Regions from separate parts of the Blautia stercoris genome, predicted to be linked through region 1. Evidence: predicted binding sites of a transcription regulator. Region 1 holds the regulator's gene; the other holds the start of a gene.
What was found. Region 1 encodes Rex, which represses fermentation and respiration genes when NADH is low (regulators of the CRP and FNR family bind a similar motif). Its sites were predicted from a motif close to ATTGTTAANTANTTAACAAT; they were not measured.

Region 1 (9,421 bases):
ACATCGCCACTTCCTGCAGTTGCCATCCCACTATTTCCTGTTGTATTCACATAGACATTTTGACCGCCATCTGCAATTACGGTACGTGCATCTTTGCAAACCAAAGTTACGTTATAAAAATGTGCCAGTTTATTTGTAAGTTCTATCGGCTGTTGTTTCCATTCTTTAATCGAAAGTCCACTTAAGCGTGAAAATTCTCCCAGATGCGGAGTCATAATTACAGGATACTCGTATTTTTCAAGCAAATCAAGTTTACTTTTTAATAAATTTAATCCATCTGCATCAATCACCAATGGTCGTTTAGAACGTTTTAAAACAAATTCTAACAGTTCTTCTGCCTGTTTGTTTGTTCCAAGACCCGGACCAATCCCTACTACATCTGCCCATTCCAGACTTTCTGCCAACGCTTCTGATTTTATCTCTTTTTTGCCATAAAAGCAATACATAGCTTCCGGAAGCTGTACCGGAAGAATTGCCCTGTTCTCTTTTCGAGTATGCACTTTTACCATTCCAACTCCCGTATGCAGAGCCGAAGAGGCACTTAAAAGAGCAGCTCCACTGGTCATCTCATTTCCGGCTATTAGTAATACTTTTCCAAACGTTCCTTTATTTCCGCTTTCTCTGCGAAATAATTTTTCTTTCAAATCTTTTTCTTCAAACGTATAAGTTGAAATCGGAAAACAAATTTCAGGCATTTTTACAATTCCAATATCTGCCACTCTTACATTTCCTGCATACTCTGCTCCTTCATAAAAAACAGTTCCCAGCTTTTCATAAGCAAAACTGACCGTCCAGTCTGCACAAACGGCACATCCAAGTACCTTTCCTGTCGCCGAATCAATCCCTGATGGAATGTCCACTGCCACTACTTTGGCATCTGCCTGATTAATTTCTTTTATTTTTTCTTTGTAACCTCCACCTACTTCTCGGTCTAATCCAACCCCAAAGATGGCATCTACTATAGTAGTATATTCAGACAGGCTTTTATTCTTGACAAACGCAACCTGATATTTTTTTGCAATCTCAATTTGCTGTTTCATCTCCGTCGTAAAATGCGATGGGTCTCCTAAAATTTCCACATCAACCGAAATATTTGAAAGATGCAGCATTCTTGCAAGCGCCACACCGTCTGCTCCATTGTTGCCACTTCCGCATAAAACAAGTACTTTTTTAAGCGGAAGTCTTTCTTTTATCATTGTATCATACACACTTCTTGCGGCACGCTCCATTAACACCAGTGATGGAATTCCTATTTCCTGTATCGTATATCTATCTAATTGCTTCATCTGTGTTCCGGATACGAATTCTCTCATAAAGTCACCCCCAATTTTTGTTTTAAAAATATCAAAAAACTGCTACGAAATATTTTTTCGCAGCAGTTCTTCTATCATTCTTTTTTATGTTCTGTATTATACCGATTCAGATTATAAGACAGACGCATCAGACTTTCGGACAGATGCACATTTTCCACAATGACATCTTCCGGAACTGCCAAATCCAAATGTGCGAAATTCCAAATTGCCTTAATTCCATTCTCCACAAGAAGGTTTGCAGTCTCTTCCGCATAAGCTTTCGGCAGAGTAAGCGTTGCAATTTGAACATCATTCTCTCTTAAAAACTCCGGAAGCTCATCCATCATACGAATTTCATTTCCCCGAATGGAAATTCCTTTCAACACCGGATTGATGTCAAAAATTCCCACAACCTTAAATCCTCTTTTTTCAAATTTTACATAATTCGCAAGTGCCTGTCCCAAATTACCTGCACCAATAATAATAATATGATGGGTTCGGTCAAGACCTAATATTTTTCCTATTTCGGCATAAAGATAAGGTACATTATATCCATATCCCTGTTGTCCGAATCCTCCGAAATTATTTAAATCCTGACGAATCTGAGATGCTGTAACATGCATCTTGGAACTAAGCTCATTAGAAGAAATTCGTTCCACACCCTCTTCTAAAAGTTCACCCAAGTATCGATAATAACGAGGAAGTCTTCTGATTACAGCCTTCGATATACTTTTTTCGTCCACGACTTTACCCTCCTTTTGCCTGATTATTCGTTCTTTCAATACAAAACAAATTTACTTTTATTATATATAATTGTTAAAATAAAGTCAAATACAATTCTCTTAATTGCCGCATTTATCTGTTGTAAAATTCATTTTTTTCGATATAATAAATACAATGGCGTTTTTTTATACAGATAAGTAGAATTTTTTAAGGAGGAACTTATGATACTTGCATGTCAAAATATAGAAAAATCATTCGGAGGCGTAACTTTAATCCAAAATGCCTCTTTTCATATAGAAGACCATGAAAAAGCTGCAATGGTCGGAATTAACGGTGCAGGCAAAACTACCTTACTGCGCATTATTATGCAGGAGCTTCCCACTGATAAAGGAGAAGTCATTCTTGCTAAAGGAAAACGAATTGGTTATCTGGCACAGCATCAGGATTTAGATACAGATTTAACAATTTATGACTCTTTACTTCAAGTAAAACAGCATATTCTTGATATGGAACTACAGATGCGTGAAATAGAAAAACAGATGAAATACGCTAAGGCTGATGAATTAGAACGGCTTATGGATACTTATTCCCGCTTAACCCATAATTTTGAATTGGAAAACGGATACGCTTATAAAAGCGAATTAACCGGTGTTTTAAAGGGTCTGGGCTTTGCGGAAAGTGATTTTTCCAAACTGGTTTCAACTCTCTCCGGAGGTCAGAAAACCCGAGTGGCACTTGGTCGTCTGCTGTTATCCAAACCTGATATCGTACTTCTCGATGAGCCTACCAACCATCTGGATATGGATTCTATCTCCTGGCTGGAGACTTATCTTTTAAACTATGCAGGAGCTGTCTTAATTGTCTCTCATGACCGTTACTTTCTTGATAAAATTGTATCTAAAGTAATTGAAATAGATAACGGAAAAGTTTCTTCTTTTTCCGGAAACTACTCTGCATACAGTGAAAAGAAAGCAATGCTTCGAAAAGAAGCTTATCAGGCTTACATGAATCAACAGCAGGAAATCAAGCATCAAGAAGAAGTCATCACAAAATTAAAACAGTTTAATCGTGAAAAATCTATCCGCCGTGCAGAGAGCCGTGAAAAGATGTTAGATAAAATGGAAGTTCTTGAAAAACCAAGTGAATTAAACGCTTCTATGAAAATCCGTCTCGAACCAAAAATTACCAGTGGAAATGATGTTCTCGATGTAAAAGACTTAAGTAAATCATTTCCAAATCTCCCACTTTTTTCTGATTTAAGTTTTTCTGTCAAAAGAGGAGAACGCGTTGCAATCATTGGAAATAATGGAACTGGCAAAACAACTATTTTAAAAATTTTAAATGGCGTGATTCCTGCTGACAGCGGGACTTTTACTCTTGGAAGCAAAGTTCATATTGGTTACTATGACCAGGAACATCACGTTCTGCATATGGAAAAAACAATCTTCGAAGAAATTTCAGATGATTATCCTAAACTGACCAATACTGAAATTCGGAATCTTCTCGCCGCTTTTCTTTTTACCGGAGATGATGTATTTAAGCAAATCAGCTCTTTGAGCGGCGGAGAACGTGGACGTGTCTCTCTTGCTAAACTGATGTTATCAGAGGCCAATTTTCTAATTCTCGATGAGCCTACCAACCATTTAGATATCGTTTCAAAAGAAATCTTGGAAGAAGCGCTTAATAACTATACCGGAACGGTACTTTATGTTTCTCATGACCGTTATTTTATCAATAAAACTGCAACCAGAATTTTAGATTTAACCAACCATAATCTGGTCAATTATATTGGAAATTATGACTATTATATGGAAAAGCGCGAAGAACTGACTAAAATTTATGCGCCGGACATTCAAGAAGAAACCATCGCTGTTCAAACAGAATCTTCTAATAAATCAGACTGGAAACAGCAAAAAGAAGAACAGGCTCAAAAACGAAAACGCGAAAATGATTTAAAGAAAACAGAAGCAGAAATTGAAAAACTTGAGTTGAGAGACAGCGAAATTGATGAAGAAATGTCCAAACCGGAAGTGGCTGTTGATGTTGCAAAATGTGTTGCTTTATCCAATGAAAAAGCAGAAATCACTTTAAAACTCGAAGAATTATATGAAAAATGGGAAGAGTTGGCATAATGCCCTCTTCCCTTTTTCATTCTAAATTTTTTATTTTTCTAAATTATTACGGATTGCAAGGATAAATTCTTTGCTGTTTAATACAGTCGGATTTTCAATTGATGTAATCAATGCCAAATCTTTTGTCATCTCTCCACTTTCAATTGTCTCTATTGTTGCTTTCTCCAGCTTATCTGCAAATGCCTGCAGCTCTTCATTTTTATCTAATTCTCCACGTTTTCTAAGTGCTCCGCTCCATGCAAAAATTGTTGCAACAGAGTTTGTAGAAGTCTCTTCTCCTTTTAAGTATTTATAATAATGACGCTGTACGGTACCATGTGCTGCTTCATACTCAAAATAACCGTTCGGAGAAACCAATACAGAAGTCATCATTGCCAAAGACCCAAATGCAGAAGATACCATGTCACTCATAACATCTCCATCGTAGTTCTTGCAGGCCCAGATAAATCCGCCTTCTGCTTTCATAACACGTGCAACCGCATCATCAATTAAAGTATAAAAGTACGTAATTCCGGCTTTCTCAAACGCTTCTTTATATTCTTTTTCATAAATTTCCTGAAAAATATCTTTGAATGTATGGTCATATTTTTTAGAAATTGTATCTTTTGTAGAAAACCACAAATCCTGTTTGGTTGAAAGTGCATAACCAAAACAACTCTTTGCAAAACTCTCAATGGAATCATTTAAATTATGCATTCCCTGTGCAACACCTGCACCTGCAAAATTATGAACCAGTTCTCTTACCTCTGTTCCATCTTCACTTGTATAAACCAGTTCTACCTTTCCCGGGCCGGGAATCACCATCTCTGTATTCTTATAGACATCTCCATAAGCATGTCTTGCCAATGTAATTGGTTTTTTCCAATTTTTTACACAAGGTTCAATTCCTTTTACGACAATTGGAGCTCGAAATACCGTTCCATCTAGCATGGAACGAATCGTTCCATTCGGACTTTTATACATCTCTTTTAAATCATATTCTTTCATACGTGCAGCATTTGGAGTAATTGTCGCACATTTTACTGCTACTTTATATTTTTTAGTAGCATTTGCAGCATCTATTGTAACCTGGTCATTCGTCTTATTCCTATACTCCAGTCCTAAATCATAATACTCTGTATTCAAATCAATATATGGCTCAAGTAATTCCTCTTTTATCATCTTCCAGAGGATTCTTGTCATTTCATCTCCATCCATTTCTACAAGTGGTGTTGTCATTTTAATTTTTTCCATCGTCTTATCCTCCTTAAGCCCTAACGTTTATTCGCCCTTACTTAATACACTGTCTAAATCATAGTTTTTTAAATTTTCTACTGTATTTGAAATATGACGAGTTGCCACTAATTCCGCTTTTTCCTCATCGTGCTCACGAATTGCTGTTAAAATTGCATCATGTTCGTCATTTGACTTTTCCATACGTCTTTTTTTCATAATGGATGCCATTCGGACTCTCTGCACATATTGATGAAAATCCGTTAATGTATGTTCTAAAATCCGGCTTCCGGATGCTTTATATAAAAGTTTATGAAATTTACTGTCCATCTCACATACCTGTTCATAATGTTCTTTTTTCGCATGGTATTCTGATAAGACAACCGTCTCTTCCATCGCATCTAAAAGCTCCGGTGTAATGTTCTTTGCTGCCATTCTTGCAGCAAGACCTTCTAAGCGTGCACGAATCAGATAGATATCTCTTACGTCCTTTTCGGAAATTCCGGTTACAAATGCCCCCTTATTCGGAACAAGCTGTACCAATCCCTCCAGTTCCAGCTGTCGAATTGCCTCTCTTACCGGCGTCCGGCTGATTCCCAATTCTTTTCCAATTGAACTTTCAACCAGTTCTTCCCCTCTTTTATATTTTCCATTCAAAATATCGGAACGTATTTTATCAAAAACCTGTCCTCTTAAAGACTTCTCTGTTCCTGCCATCTTTTCTCCTTTTTTGTTTTATCTACTTTCAAAATCTTTATTCGACTCTAAAAGTACATTTTTTATTTTAAAGCTCAATATTTAATCTCTTACAACTTTCTTCAATCACTGCAATTAATTCTTCATCGGTCAGTACAGTTACTCGTCCATCCTCATACTGTTTGTCCACCCACGCTTTAATCATTACAACCAGTTCACTGTTTTTGTCGATTGCTTTTTCATTTTCCAGCTGATAGTGATTATTAATCCAATGCGCGATACCTGCAAGACCCGAGGTGTTTGATACTGCAACCTGCGGTGCTTTATTTAAAAATTTCTTTGTATCAAAAATATTATAAATTTCTTCGTTCTTCAACAGACCATCTGCATGAATCCCTGCACGGGTAACATTAAATGCACTTCCTACAAACGGAGTCTGTGGCGGGATTTTATAACCAATTTCTTTCTGATAATATTCTGCAAGTTCAGTAATCACAGTTGTATCCATTCCATCCAAAGAACCTTTTAACTGTGCATATTCAAATACCATTGCCTCAAGAGGGGTATTTCCGGTACGCTCTCCAATTCCAAATAAAGAACAGTTTACACCGCTTGCTCCGTAAAGCCATGCAGTTGTTGAATTGCTGACTGCTTTATAAAAATCATTATGCCCATGAAACTCGATTAATTCCGATGGAAATCCGGCATGCGTCATAATACCATAGATAATTCCAGGAATTGAACGTGGAATTACTGCACCTGGGTAGTTTACCCCATATCCCATTGTATCGCAGCAGCGTACCTTAATCGGAATAGAATACTCATCCATTAACTTGGTCAGTTCCAGACAAAATGGAATGACATATCCATAAATATCTGCTCTTGTAATATCCTCTAAATGACATCTTGGGCTGATTCCAGTTTCCAGACATTCACGAATCACACTTAGATAATGTTCCATTGCCTGTTTTCTGGTCATTTTCATTTTATAGAAAATATGATAATCTGAACAACTGACTAAGATTCCTGTTTCTTTTAATCCTAATTCTTTTACCAGTTCAAAATCTTTTTTGCTTGCACGAATCCAGCTTGTAACTTCCGGGAATTTATAACCACGCTCCAGACACTTATAAACAGCGTCTCTGTCTTTTTTGCTGTATAAGAAAAATTCACTCTGACGAATTTTTCCATTTTCTCCACCTAATTTATGAAGATAATCATAAATTGTAACAATCTGTTCTGTACTGTATGGTGCGCGAGACTGCTGTCCATCACGAAATGTAGTATCTGTAATCCAGATATCATCCGGCATGTGATGCGGTACAATACGGTCATTAAACGCTATTTTCGGTATTTCTGTATATGGAAACAGATTATGAAAGACATTCGGTGTCTCCACATCTACTAACGGATACATATGCTCCTCTAGTTCCAGTAAGTTTGTATGATAATTCATTCGGACACTTCTGTTAATCATTTTCTTCACTCCTCAATCTGTGTTTTCTCTTGATAAAGCGATGCTGTATCAAACTTCTTGTATCATTGTATACAATGATACAGAATTTGTCAACCATTATTTTCATTTAAAAATGATTTCACTTCAAACAGTCCCCACCCCTGCAAGTTATGCGGATATCCCAAATCCTTCGCAGTTCTTCTTAATCTTTTTTTAATTTCAAAATTTGTAAGCCATGGTTCTCTCTCTAAAAGCAGGGCAATAGCGCCAGAAACAACAGGGGTAGACATGGAAGTTCCGCTCTTTATGGTATAAGGCATATTGTCATTGCGGTTCGCACATGAAATAACAGCATTTCCCGGAGCTACAACATCCGGTTTGATGATACAGTCATTTGTCGGTCCTCTTCCGCTAATTCCCCTGTTTTTTACAAGTAAATCCGAAGACCCCACCGTAATAATTTTTCGACTGCTTCCCGGGGCTGTAATACTGCCTTCTCCCGGTCCCATATTTCCTGCTGCCGCCACCACAATCAACCCTGTATCCCAAGCCCTTTCCACTGCATCAATTAAATCCTTATGTTCTTCTTTCTGTGTTGTCCCAACAGAAATATTTATGATTCGTATCTGATAGCGGTTTCTGTTTTTTTGAATCCAGTCTAATGACCGGATTACGCTTTCTTTTTCTCCGTTTCCATTTCTGTCTAATACCTTAATCCCAATTAAATTGCATCCGCATGCCACTCCTTTATACTTCCCCTGAAAAGCGGCTCCACTGCCTCCCAGGATTCCGGCTACATGTGTTCCATGTCCATTGTCGTCATAAGGAGTCTTTCTATCATAAATAAAATCCTGAAATGCCAAAATTCGTCCTGCAAAATCAATATGTGGAAAAATTCCGGTATCAAGCATCGCCACACCAATCCCTTTTCCTGTCAACATATCAAACTCTATTTCCCGATTTCTTAATTCTATATTATGATGTAACCTCTAAAAAGTCTTTTGTTCCCAGCTTATGCATATATATTAAAAACTTGAAACAAAAGGAGTTTTCTATTTTATGTCTATGAAAAATTTACGTGATGTTATCCTCTCAGATGAATATCTGGATTTTATTCTCCCTTACTATGATGGAATTGAACAAGATTTTAGTGAATATGGAATTCAGTTTTTTAACAGCCATCTGGTTATGATTCACAGCCAACGTCCACCCGAAAATTTAATAAATTATCTGGAAACCGATGAGCTGCGCTATACCACCTTGCCCAAACTTTATTCTTTGCTTAACCTTGTCAGTCTGGAATCTTCCGGCATTTTAACGGTACAAAACCAGCCTTCTCTTGATCTAAAAGGACGAAATGTAATTGTTGGCTTTATTGATACAGGAGTTGATTACACTCATTCCGCCTTTTTAACCCGTGATAAGCGTACAAGGATTCTTGCGCTCTGGGATCAGAACATTCAAACCGGACAACCTCCATTTGACCTTTCTTATGGAAGCGTTTACTTTGAAGAAGATATCAATCAAGCACTCGCCTCTTCCAACCCATTTGAAATTGTTCCTTCTAATGATGAGATTGGTCATGGAACAGCACTCGCCGGGATTGCTTGTGGAAGTTCTATCCCTGAACAGGATTTTTCAGGTGCAGCACCTCTCTCCCAGATTGCAGTGGTCAAATTAAAACCAGCCAAGCAGTATTTAAGAGAAATTTTTTATCATACCAGCAATGAACCTGTTTTTCAAGAGACCGATATTATGATGGCAATCCGATTTTTCACACTCTTATCCCGAGAACAAAAAAAACCTCTTGTCCTCTGTCTTGGACTCGGCACAAATCAAGGTGCACACTCTGGTCGTTCCTATCTCGCCAAAATGTTTACTGAACTTTCTAACTACTGGGGCTTCCATCC
Region 2 (9,421 bases), 240 kb from region 1:
AAGCTTACCTGCAAGGAAGATAGAAGTCGGACCATCGGCACCACCGATGATAGAGATTGCTGCTGCTGCTTTTCCATTGAATCCCATAAAGATTGCAAGGAAATACGCCATATAGATACCAAGCTGTGCTGCTGCTCCCAAAAGGAAACTCTTCGGATTCGCAATCAGCGGACCAAAGTCTGTCATGGCACCTACACCCATGAAAATCAGTGACGGAAGAATACTCCATTCATCCATCAAATAGAAATAGTGAAGAAGTCCACCTGCATGTTCAATACCGGCTGCATCCGTATATGGCTGTGACATAATATCCGGATAGATATTAACTAACAGCATACCAAATGCGATTGGTACTAAAAGCAGCGGTTCAAATCCATGTCTGATTGCCAGAAATAAGAAAACAAAAGCAACCAGAATCATCAGATAGTTTCCCCATGTCAGATTCAAAAACGCTGTCTGACCAAGCAGATTGGACAATGTATCTGTTATGCTAGACATTTTATTACCTCCCATTGTCTGTATTTTTCGCAGATTTCTATCTACGACCGCAAACTTACAAATAAATCACTCTATTTGCAAATTTTTAGTTCATAGTTGCCAGTGTACTACCGTTTTCAACTGCATCACCAACTGCTACGTCAATACTTGCAATGGTTCCGTCCTGTGGAGCAACAACCGGAATTTCCATTTTCATAGCTTCCAGAACTACAATACTGTCTCCAGCTTTTACTGCCTGACCTACGCTTGCTTCGATTTTTACGATTTTACCTGCTGCAGATGCTGCAACTGTTACAGAACCAGCGGATGCCGGAGCTGCTGCTTTTGCAGGTGCTGCTTTTGGTGCTGCCTTTGGTGCTGCTTTCGGAGCAGATGCTGCTACAGCGTTTCCAGCGCCTTCTTCTACTGTTACATCATAAGCAACGCCATTTACTGTGATTGTATAAGATTTCATAATCATTTCCTCCTGTGATTAGGCTCTGTGCCAATTTCCTTTTTTTGACTTTCTGATTGAACGAACAACAAAGCTGTCCGTCGATGTATTCTCAGATGCCGCAATTGCTGCTGCGATAACTGCAATCAGTTCGCCATCATCAATTACTTCTTCCTCTTCTACTTCCGGAACAGCAACAACCGGTGCCGGTTTTGCCTGTTCTGGTGCTTTGTTTTTCTTTGATAAAGCTGCTTCCAGTTTCGGGATAAATCTCATAAGAGAAATCAGGAAACTTAAGAAGATAAGCATGATAAATACGATTCCGATACCCATAACGGTATTCTGACCTGCCTGTGCCATTTTTTCACCCATGCTGTAAACAGGGTCAATGCTGACACTGGTAGGAGTTCCATTTTTATCAAGTATAAACACACAATCTGCATCACGATTTTCAAACTTTGCATCAATAGTAACTACATAAGTGTCATCGTCGATTTCCATTTTACCATCTTTAACTTCTTCAAAACTTCCTAAAGAAGAACCGCTGGTATCCCAAGCAGAAGCTGCCGCTGCACTAAATGCATCATCGCCTTCCATATAGCTTTTAATGCTTGCTTCATCCAACTGAGAAATATTCTGGAGTACAGTTCCAAAACTCTCGATTAAGGACTGCTGAGATGCTTCATCCGGCATCGTAAGAGAGCTTGTTTCTTCACTACTGTTCTTTCCACAAGCGGTCATTGCCAAGATACATACGCTAATCAGAATCAGTCCAATGATTTTTTTCCATGTCTGCTTCATATTAATTCACCTCGCTTAAACCGTGCCGTGTTTTTTACTTGGACGATTTTCTCTTTTTGTGAATAACATTTCAAAAGCACCAATCACATATTTTCTTGTATCTTCCGGCTCGATGATTGTATCAACATAGCCTCTCTTTGCAGCAGAAAGTGCACTTGACTGAAGCTGTGCATATTCTGCAGCTTTTTCATTGATTGTTGCTGCATCACTGTCTGCGTACATAATTTTTGCAGCGAGCTTTGCATCCATCATACCAATCTGGGATTCCGGCCAAGCAAATACCATGTCTGCTCCTGTTGATTTGCTGTTCATCGTCAGGTAAGCACTTCCAAATGCTTCTCCAACTACAACATTTACTTTCGGTACAGTTGCGTTTGCAAATGCATAAGTTAAAGATGCTGCTGCTTTTGCAATATTCGCTTCGGAACATTTTGTCGCTTTATAGCCTTTTACATTTGTCAGAGTCAGTACCGGAAGTTCAAAAGCGTCACAGAATTTCACGAAATCAGCTGCTTTTTTGCATCCTCTTACTGATAATACATTATCAAATGTCTCTGCTTTTTCTCCTTCTGCATTGTAAACTTCACTGCGATTTGCAACACATCCTACAGTTGCTCCGTTTAAACGGATAAATCCAACAACCATATCTTTTGCATAATCTGCTTTTACCTCAAAGAATTCCTGGTTGTCTGCAAGAAGAGAAAGTGCGATAGAAGTATCACCTGCGCAGTTTACAAGTTCAGGGCATACACGATTTAAATCATCTGTGCACTCTACATAAGCAGAATTATCTTCGTAGTTTGATGGAAGCAGGGAAACTAATTCTCTCATTTTTGCAATGATTTCATCTTCGCTTCCTGTTACATCTGCAAGTCCGCTTTCTTCGCTCTGATATTTGGCACTTGATGTATCGCATTTGGAAATTTCATTTCCATCTAATGCATTTGGAGAGTTTACAAATAATTTTGCTTTCTTCTCTTCCATAAATGTAAAGTCTGTAAGACCTGGCATAACCGCAAGTCCGCCACCACATGTTCCAAAGATTCCTGTAATCTGAGGAATGACACCGGAAGCTGCAACCTGTTTTGCATAGATTTCACCAAATGCATTTAATGCATCTGTTGCTTCCTGAAGTCTGAAACCTGCACAGTCTACAAGACCGATAACCGGAGCACCTGTCTTCATAGCCAGTTCGTAGAGTCTTACGATTTTTTTTGCATGCATCTCACCGATTGTTCCGTTTAATACGGATGCATCCTGGCTGTATACATACACCAGGCTTCCGTCAATTACGCCATAACCGGTAATAACACCATCAGATGGTGTTTCCTTTTCAGATAAGTTGAAATCAGTGCTTCTAGCTGTTACACAACTGCCAATCTCAACAAAACTGTTCTCATCAAGCAAAGCTTCAATTCTTTTGCCTGCCAAGCTTTGTGCTGTATTACTCATTGATCAGCCCTCCATATATTTTTATTTGCGGATTTCTGCACCTATTTGACAGTGAATCCTGTTCGCGCAGAAACCACATTTTGGTTTTTCGCTCTAATGAGTTGAAGAACAAAACCAATTTCTGCCGATTTTAATTGTAACCTGTTTTTCAATTTTTTTCAACTAAAAAATTGTGAATTTCTTATTAATCTGCAAGCTGAAAAAACAGCCGGCTCTTTTTTAATAGAATCGGCTGTTTTAAACTTATTTTCTGGATTATTTACTTTCTTTATCCGCTTTTTCTACGGCTTCTTTCATGCTTTTAACGTACTCTCCTACGTAAGGAACGCTGTCTTTTCCATATTTTGCTATAATTTTAACGATTGCAGAACCCACAATTGCTCCATCCGAAACTTTTGCCATCTTGTAAGCCTGTTCCGGAGTCGCAATTCCAAATCCGACTGCGCACGGAACATCTGTTGTCTCTCTTACTGCTTTTACCATTGCCCCAATATCTGTCTTAATTTCATTTCTGACACCGGTTACACCTAAAGACGAAACACAGTAAATGTATCCCTGTGCTTTTTTTGCTATCATTTTAATTCTTTCATGAGAAGTCGGTGCAATCAGCGGAATAATGTCCACTCCGTATTTTTCACATGCCGGTGCAAGTTCTTCCCTTTCTTCATAAGGCATATCCGGTACAATCAGACCATCAATTCCACTTTCCACACATTGTTTCATAAAACGTTCTTTTCCATAAGTGAAAATCGGATTAACATAAGTTAAAAATACCATTGGAACCGTAATTTTTTCTTTTGCACGTTTCAACATATCAAAAATTTTATCCGTTGTGCATCCTTCAGCAAGCGCTCTTTCATTTGCCTCCTGAATGACTGGTCCTTCTGCTGTCGGGTCTGAAAACGGAATTCCAATTTCAATTAAGTCTGCTCCTGCTTTCTGCATTTCATATAATAACTGTTCTGTCACATCAAGTGTCGGGTCTCCCGCCGTTACAAACGGAATAAATGCTTTTTTGTTCTCAAATGCTTTTGCTATTTTACTCATAGATTTCCACTCCTCTATATCTTGCAATTGCTGCAACGTCTTTATCTCCACGACCGGATACGGTCACTACAATAATCTGGTCTTTTCCCATCGTCGGTGCCAGTTTTCTTGCATAAGCAACAGCATGAGCACTTTCGATTGCCGGAATGATCCCCTCTGTTTTTGAAAGATATTCAAAAGCATCTACTGCCTCATCATCTGTAATTGGAACATACTGAGCTCGTCCGGTTGCATTTAAATTTGCATGCTCCGGTCCGATTCCCGGATAATCCAGTCCTGCTGAAATCGAATATACCGGTGCAATTTGTCCATATTCATCCTGACAAAACAAGGATTTCATTCCATGGAATACTCCTTCGCTTCCTTTTGCAATAGTCGCTGCATGTTTATCGGTATTAATTCCATGTCCTGCTGCCTCACATCCAATTAATTTTACCTCTTTATCCGGAATAAATTCATAGAATGTTCCCATTGCATTACTTCCGCCACCGACACAGGCAATCACTGCATCTGGAAGTCTGCCTTCTTTTTCTCTTAACTGTTCTTTAATTTCCTTTCCGATAATTTTCTGGAAATCACGCACAATCATTGGAAATGGATGCGGTCCCATAACCGAACCAAGCACATAAAGAGTATCATCCATTCTCTTTGTCCATTCACGCATAGTTTCATTTACTGCATCCTTAAGAGTTGCTGTTCCGCTTGTCACCGCATGTACTTTTGCACCTAACAGTTCCATACGAAATACGTTTAATGCCTGTCTGTCCGTGTCTTCTTTTCCCATGAAGATTTCACATTCCATTCCCATAAGTGCTGCTGCGGTTGCAGTTGCCACCCCATGCTGTCCTGCTCCGGTTTCTGCAATAACACGAGTTTTTCCCATTTTTTTTGCAAGCAGTACCTGTCCAAGTACATTGTTGATTTTATGAGAACCGGTATGATTTAAATCTTCTCGTTTTAGATAAATCTTTGCACCGCCTAAATCTTTTGTCATTTTTTCTGCATAATATAATAAAGATGGGCGACCTGCATAATTTTTTAATAAATCATCTAATTCTTTATTAAATTCAGGGTCTTTACTATATTTTTCATATGCTTCCTCTAATTCTAAAACTGCATTCATCAATGTTTCCGGGATATACTGTCCTCCGTAATTTCCATATCTTCCTTTACTCATTTTTTTATCCTTTCCGTACTGCTTCTATAAACTGCTGTACCTTTTTTTCGTCTTTATACCCATCTGTCTCCACTGCACTGCTGACATCTGCTGCAAATGCATCACAGTTTTTCAATTTTTCTGCCACATTGCTTTCACTTAAACCGCCGGCGATAAAATATGGCTTTGAAACCACTCCTAGGAGTGAGATATCAAAGGGTTTTCCACTTCCCCCATACTGTCCTTTGATATAAGTATCAAACAGAAGATAATCACAGGAAAGAGATTCTACTTTTTGAATCTGTTCTCTGCTTCTCACCCGCACAGCTTTTATTATTGGTTTATTGGTAAATGCTTTTAATTTTTGTATGTATGCTTCGTCTTCCTCTCCGTGAAGCTGAATCAAGTCAATGATTCCGGCATTCGCAATTTGGGCGACTATCTCCGGTTCTTCATTTACAAAAACTCCCACCGGACAAATTTCTTTTTCTAACTGCTTTGAAAGTGCTTTTGCCTCTTCTTTTGTCACTTTTCTGGAGCTGTCTGCAAATACAAATCCAACATAGTCTGGTTTCAAACGATTTACTATTAAGATATCTTCTTTTCTTCTTAAACCACAAATCTTAACTTTCTTCATGGTGTTCTTCCCCTTTTAAGAAACGAAGCATTTTTGCTTTATCCGGACTGCGCATCATGGTTTCACCAATCAAAACCGCATCAACTTTATTTTCTCTTAAAGCTTTAATCTCTTCTGGTCCTTTGATTCCGCTTTCTGCCACAAATAAAATTTCCGGTGGTACAAAATTTCTTAAGTTTGTGCTGTTTCCTACATTCACAGAAAAATCCTTTAAATTTCGGTTATTCACTCCGATAATTTTCGCGCCTGCACGAACTGCCTGCTTGATTTCCTTTTCATCATGTGCCTCTACAAGCGCAGATAAACCAAGCTCTTTTGCAATTTGAAGATAAACTTTTAACTGTTCTTCTTCTAAAATCGCACAAATCAAAAGTACAGCACTTGCACCTAATATTTTCGCTTCATAAATTTGATATTCATCCACTACAAAGTCTTTTCTTAAAACCGGTATCTTTACTTCTTTTGCAATCTCTTTTAAATATTCATCTTTTCCAAGAAAATATTTCGGTTCGGTCAGGCAGGAAATTGCATCCGCTCCTGCTTCATTATACTCTTTTGAGATCTGAAGATAAGGAAATTCTTCGGCAATGATTCCCTTCGACGGAGACGCTTTTTTTACTTCACAGATAAAACTCAGGTCCGGTTTTCTCAACGCTATCTCAAACGGAAATCCTGTATTTTTTTCCATGCTCTGTGCGTCTCTTTTTACTTCTTCTAAAGAAATCTCTTTCTTCTTTGCCTCCACACGAAGCCTGGTATCTGCCGCTATTTGGTCTAAAATCATATCGGCGCTCCTCCTTATACTTCCTTTGTCACTTTCACAAACTCTTCTAATTTCGCAAGTGCTTTCTTACTGTCAATTAAATCGGCTGCCATCTTGACACCTTCTTCAAGCGTAATTCCATCAATTCCGAGATAAAGGCTCATTCCGGCATTTAACAACACTGCATTTCTTTTTGCTCCTCTTTCTTTTCCGGTTAAGATTTCTCTTGTAATCTGTGCATTTTCAACCGGTGTTCCACCTATCAGCTCTGATAATTCACAACGCTTTATTCCAAACTGTTCCGGTGAGATCGTATAGGTTTTTGTTTCTCCAAAACGAATTTCACAAACAGTAGTTTCTCCAGTTACGGTAATTTCATCAAGTCCATCTGAACCGCAAACTGCAACACCTCTTGTAACTCCAAGATTTCCAAGCACTTTTGCAAGTGGTTCTACCAGCTTTTTATCATAAACCCCAAGTAACTGCATGGTTGCCGCTGCCGGATTGGAAAGTGGGCCTAAAATATTAAATACTGTTCTTTCTCCCATCTCTTTTCGTACCGGTGCGGCATATTTCATAGAAGAATGATAAACCGGTGCAAACATAAAGCACATTCCTGTCTGATTTAAGATAGTTTCATTTTGTTTTGCATCTAATGCCACATTTGCACCCAGATTTTCCAATACATCAGCTGCACCACTTTTGCTTGAAACACTGCGGTTTCCATGTTTTGCTACCGGAACACCACCAGCTGCTACCACAAAAGCAGAAGTAGTCGAGATGTTAAATGTTCCAACTTCATCTCCGCCGGTTCCTACAATATCAATGACTTCTCTTTCCGGCTTGATTTTTACACCTTTTTCTCTCATCACCTGCGCAAATGCCGTAATTTCATCAATTGTCTCACCACGCATGCGAAGTGCAGTTAAGAAAGACCCCATCTGAGCCTGTGTTGCGGTTCCATCCATCATCTCTTCCATAACTTCTCTTGCCATCTCGTAAGACAAATCTTGTCCATTCATCAAAGTATGAATTGCTTCTTTAATCATAAGTCTGTCTCCTTTACCTGCCTTTATATTCAAAAAATTTTCCAGTATCGTTTTTCCCTTCGGGGTTAAAATAGATTCCGGATGGAATTGTAATCCATAAACCGGATATTCTTTATGTCCTACTGCCATAATTTCACCGTTTTCATCTGTTGAAAGCACCTGCAGACAGCCTGGAATCGTATCTTCATTTGCAATCAGAGAATGATATCTGGCTGCATCAATCTCTTCTTCCATTCCTGCAAAAATCGGACTTTCGGTTTCGATTTTTACACGACTCTTCTTTCCATGCATCAACTTTCTTGCATGAGTAATCTTTGCACCATATACTTCACAGATTGCCTGATGTCCCAGGCAGACCCCTAAAATCGGGATTTTTCCCTGTAATTTTCTTACCACTTCTTCACATACACCGGCATCTTTTGGATATCCCGGTCCTGGAGATAAAATAATATGAGAAGGTTTTAATTTTTCAATCTCTTCTACACTCATTGCATCATTTCGGATGACTTTGATATCCGGATTAATTGTTCCGATTACCTGAACCAGGTTATAAGTAAAACTGTCATAGTTGTCAATTAAAAGAATCATACTTCGTCTACCTCCTCTGCATTTTGAATTGCCTGCATCACGGCTGCTGCCTTATTTGCAGATTCTTCATATTCTTTTTCCGGAACGCTGTCTGCTACAATACCGCCTCCGGCCTGCACATATACTTTATCGTCTTTCTTTACTGCCATTCGAATTGCAATGCAGGTATCCAGATTTCCTGCAAAATCGAGATATCCAAGTGCCCCACCGTAAATTCCTCTTTCTTCGCTTTCTAACTCTTCAATAATTTCACAGGCACGAATCTTCGGGGCTCCGGAAAGTGTTCCTGCCGGAAGTACTGCTTCAATTGCATCTAATCCGTCTTTCGATGATTCAATCTCACTTTCCACTTGAGAACAGATATGCATAATCTTGGAATATCTGTGAATCATCATGTATTTTGTCACGTCAACTGAACCGAATTTACTGATTCTTCCAAGGTCATTTCTTCCTAAGTCGACTAACATATTGTGTTCCGATAACTCTTTTTCATCGGATAATAAATCTCTTTCAAGTTCTTCATCTTCTTCTCGGTTCTTTCCTCTTGGTCTTGAACCGGCTACAGGAAACGTTGTCAATCTTCCATTTTGCAGACGAACCAGAGTTTCCGGAGAACTACTCATCAATTCTTCCTCATCAAAGTGCAGATATACCATATAAGGAGATGGATTGGTTGTTCTTAATACACGGTAAGCATTTAACAGGCTTCCTTTCATTGGACTTGTAAACTGTCTGGAAATAACTGCCTGGAAAATATCGCCGTCTTTAATGTACTCTTTTGTTTTTTCTACAACACTGCAATATTCCTCTTTGCTGACGTTACAGGTAAAATTAATATTTTCTATCTCCTTTGGAAATTCCGGAATCGATGCATTTTTAATCATAGCTGCAATTTTCGCAATTTCAGCAGTTGCCTCTCCATAATTTTCCATTACCCGATCTGTTTTCATATTTACGATAATACAGATTTTCTGTTTTAAATGGTCATAAGCAATGA

Region 2: a site for Rex is predicted at 3,354-3,373, ahead of ACYQ2D_RS02890 (acyl-CoA carboxylase subunit beta). Genes of this name have one in related genera too.

The regions. Positions count from the first base shown of each region.
Region 1 is NZ_BAAHYF010000001.1:344,289-353,709, forward strand. It holds gene ACYQ2D_RS01760 (NAD(P)H-hydrate dehydratase) at 1-1,313, opposite strand, end outside; gene ACYQ2D_RS01765 (redox-sensing transcriptional repressor Rex) at 1,388-2,035, opposite strand; gene abc-f (ribosomal protection-like ABC-F family protein) at 2,237-4,147, shown strand; gene ACYQ2D_RS01775 (NADP-dependent isocitrate dehydrogenase) at 4,178-5,380, opposite strand; gene ACYQ2D_RS01780 (GntR family transcriptional regulator) at 5,408-6,076, opposite strand; gene ACYQ2D_RS01785 (beta/alpha barrel domain-containing protein) at 6,144-7,532, opposite strand; gene ACYQ2D_RS01790 (S8 family peptidase) at 7,622-8,452, opposite strand; gene ACYQ2D_RS01795 (S8 family peptidase) at 8,571-9,421, shown strand, end outside.
Region 2 is NZ_BAAHYF010000001.1:579,586-589,006, forward strand. It holds gene ACYQ2D_RS02875 (sodium ion-translocating decarboxylase subunit beta) at 1-498, opposite strand, end outside; gene ACYQ2D_RS02880 (biotin/lipoyl-containing protein) at 584-952, opposite strand; gene ACYQ2D_RS02885 (OadG family transporter subunit) at 971-1,732, opposite strand; gene ACYQ2D_RS02890 (acyl-CoA carboxylase subunit beta) at 1,748-3,184, opposite strand; gene trpA (tryptophan synthase subunit alpha) at 3,440-4,231, opposite strand; gene trpB (tryptophan synthase subunit beta) at 4,224-5,408, opposite strand; gene ACYQ2D_RS02905 (phosphoribosylanthranilate isomerase) at 5,413-6,024, opposite strand; gene trpC (indole-3-glycerol phosphate synthase TrpC) at 6,011-6,808, opposite strand; gene ACYQ2D_RS02915 (bifunctional anthranilate synthase component II/anthranilate phosphoribosyltransferase) at 6,823-8,424, opposite strand; gene trpE (anthranilate synthase component I) at 8,421-9,421, opposite strand, start outside.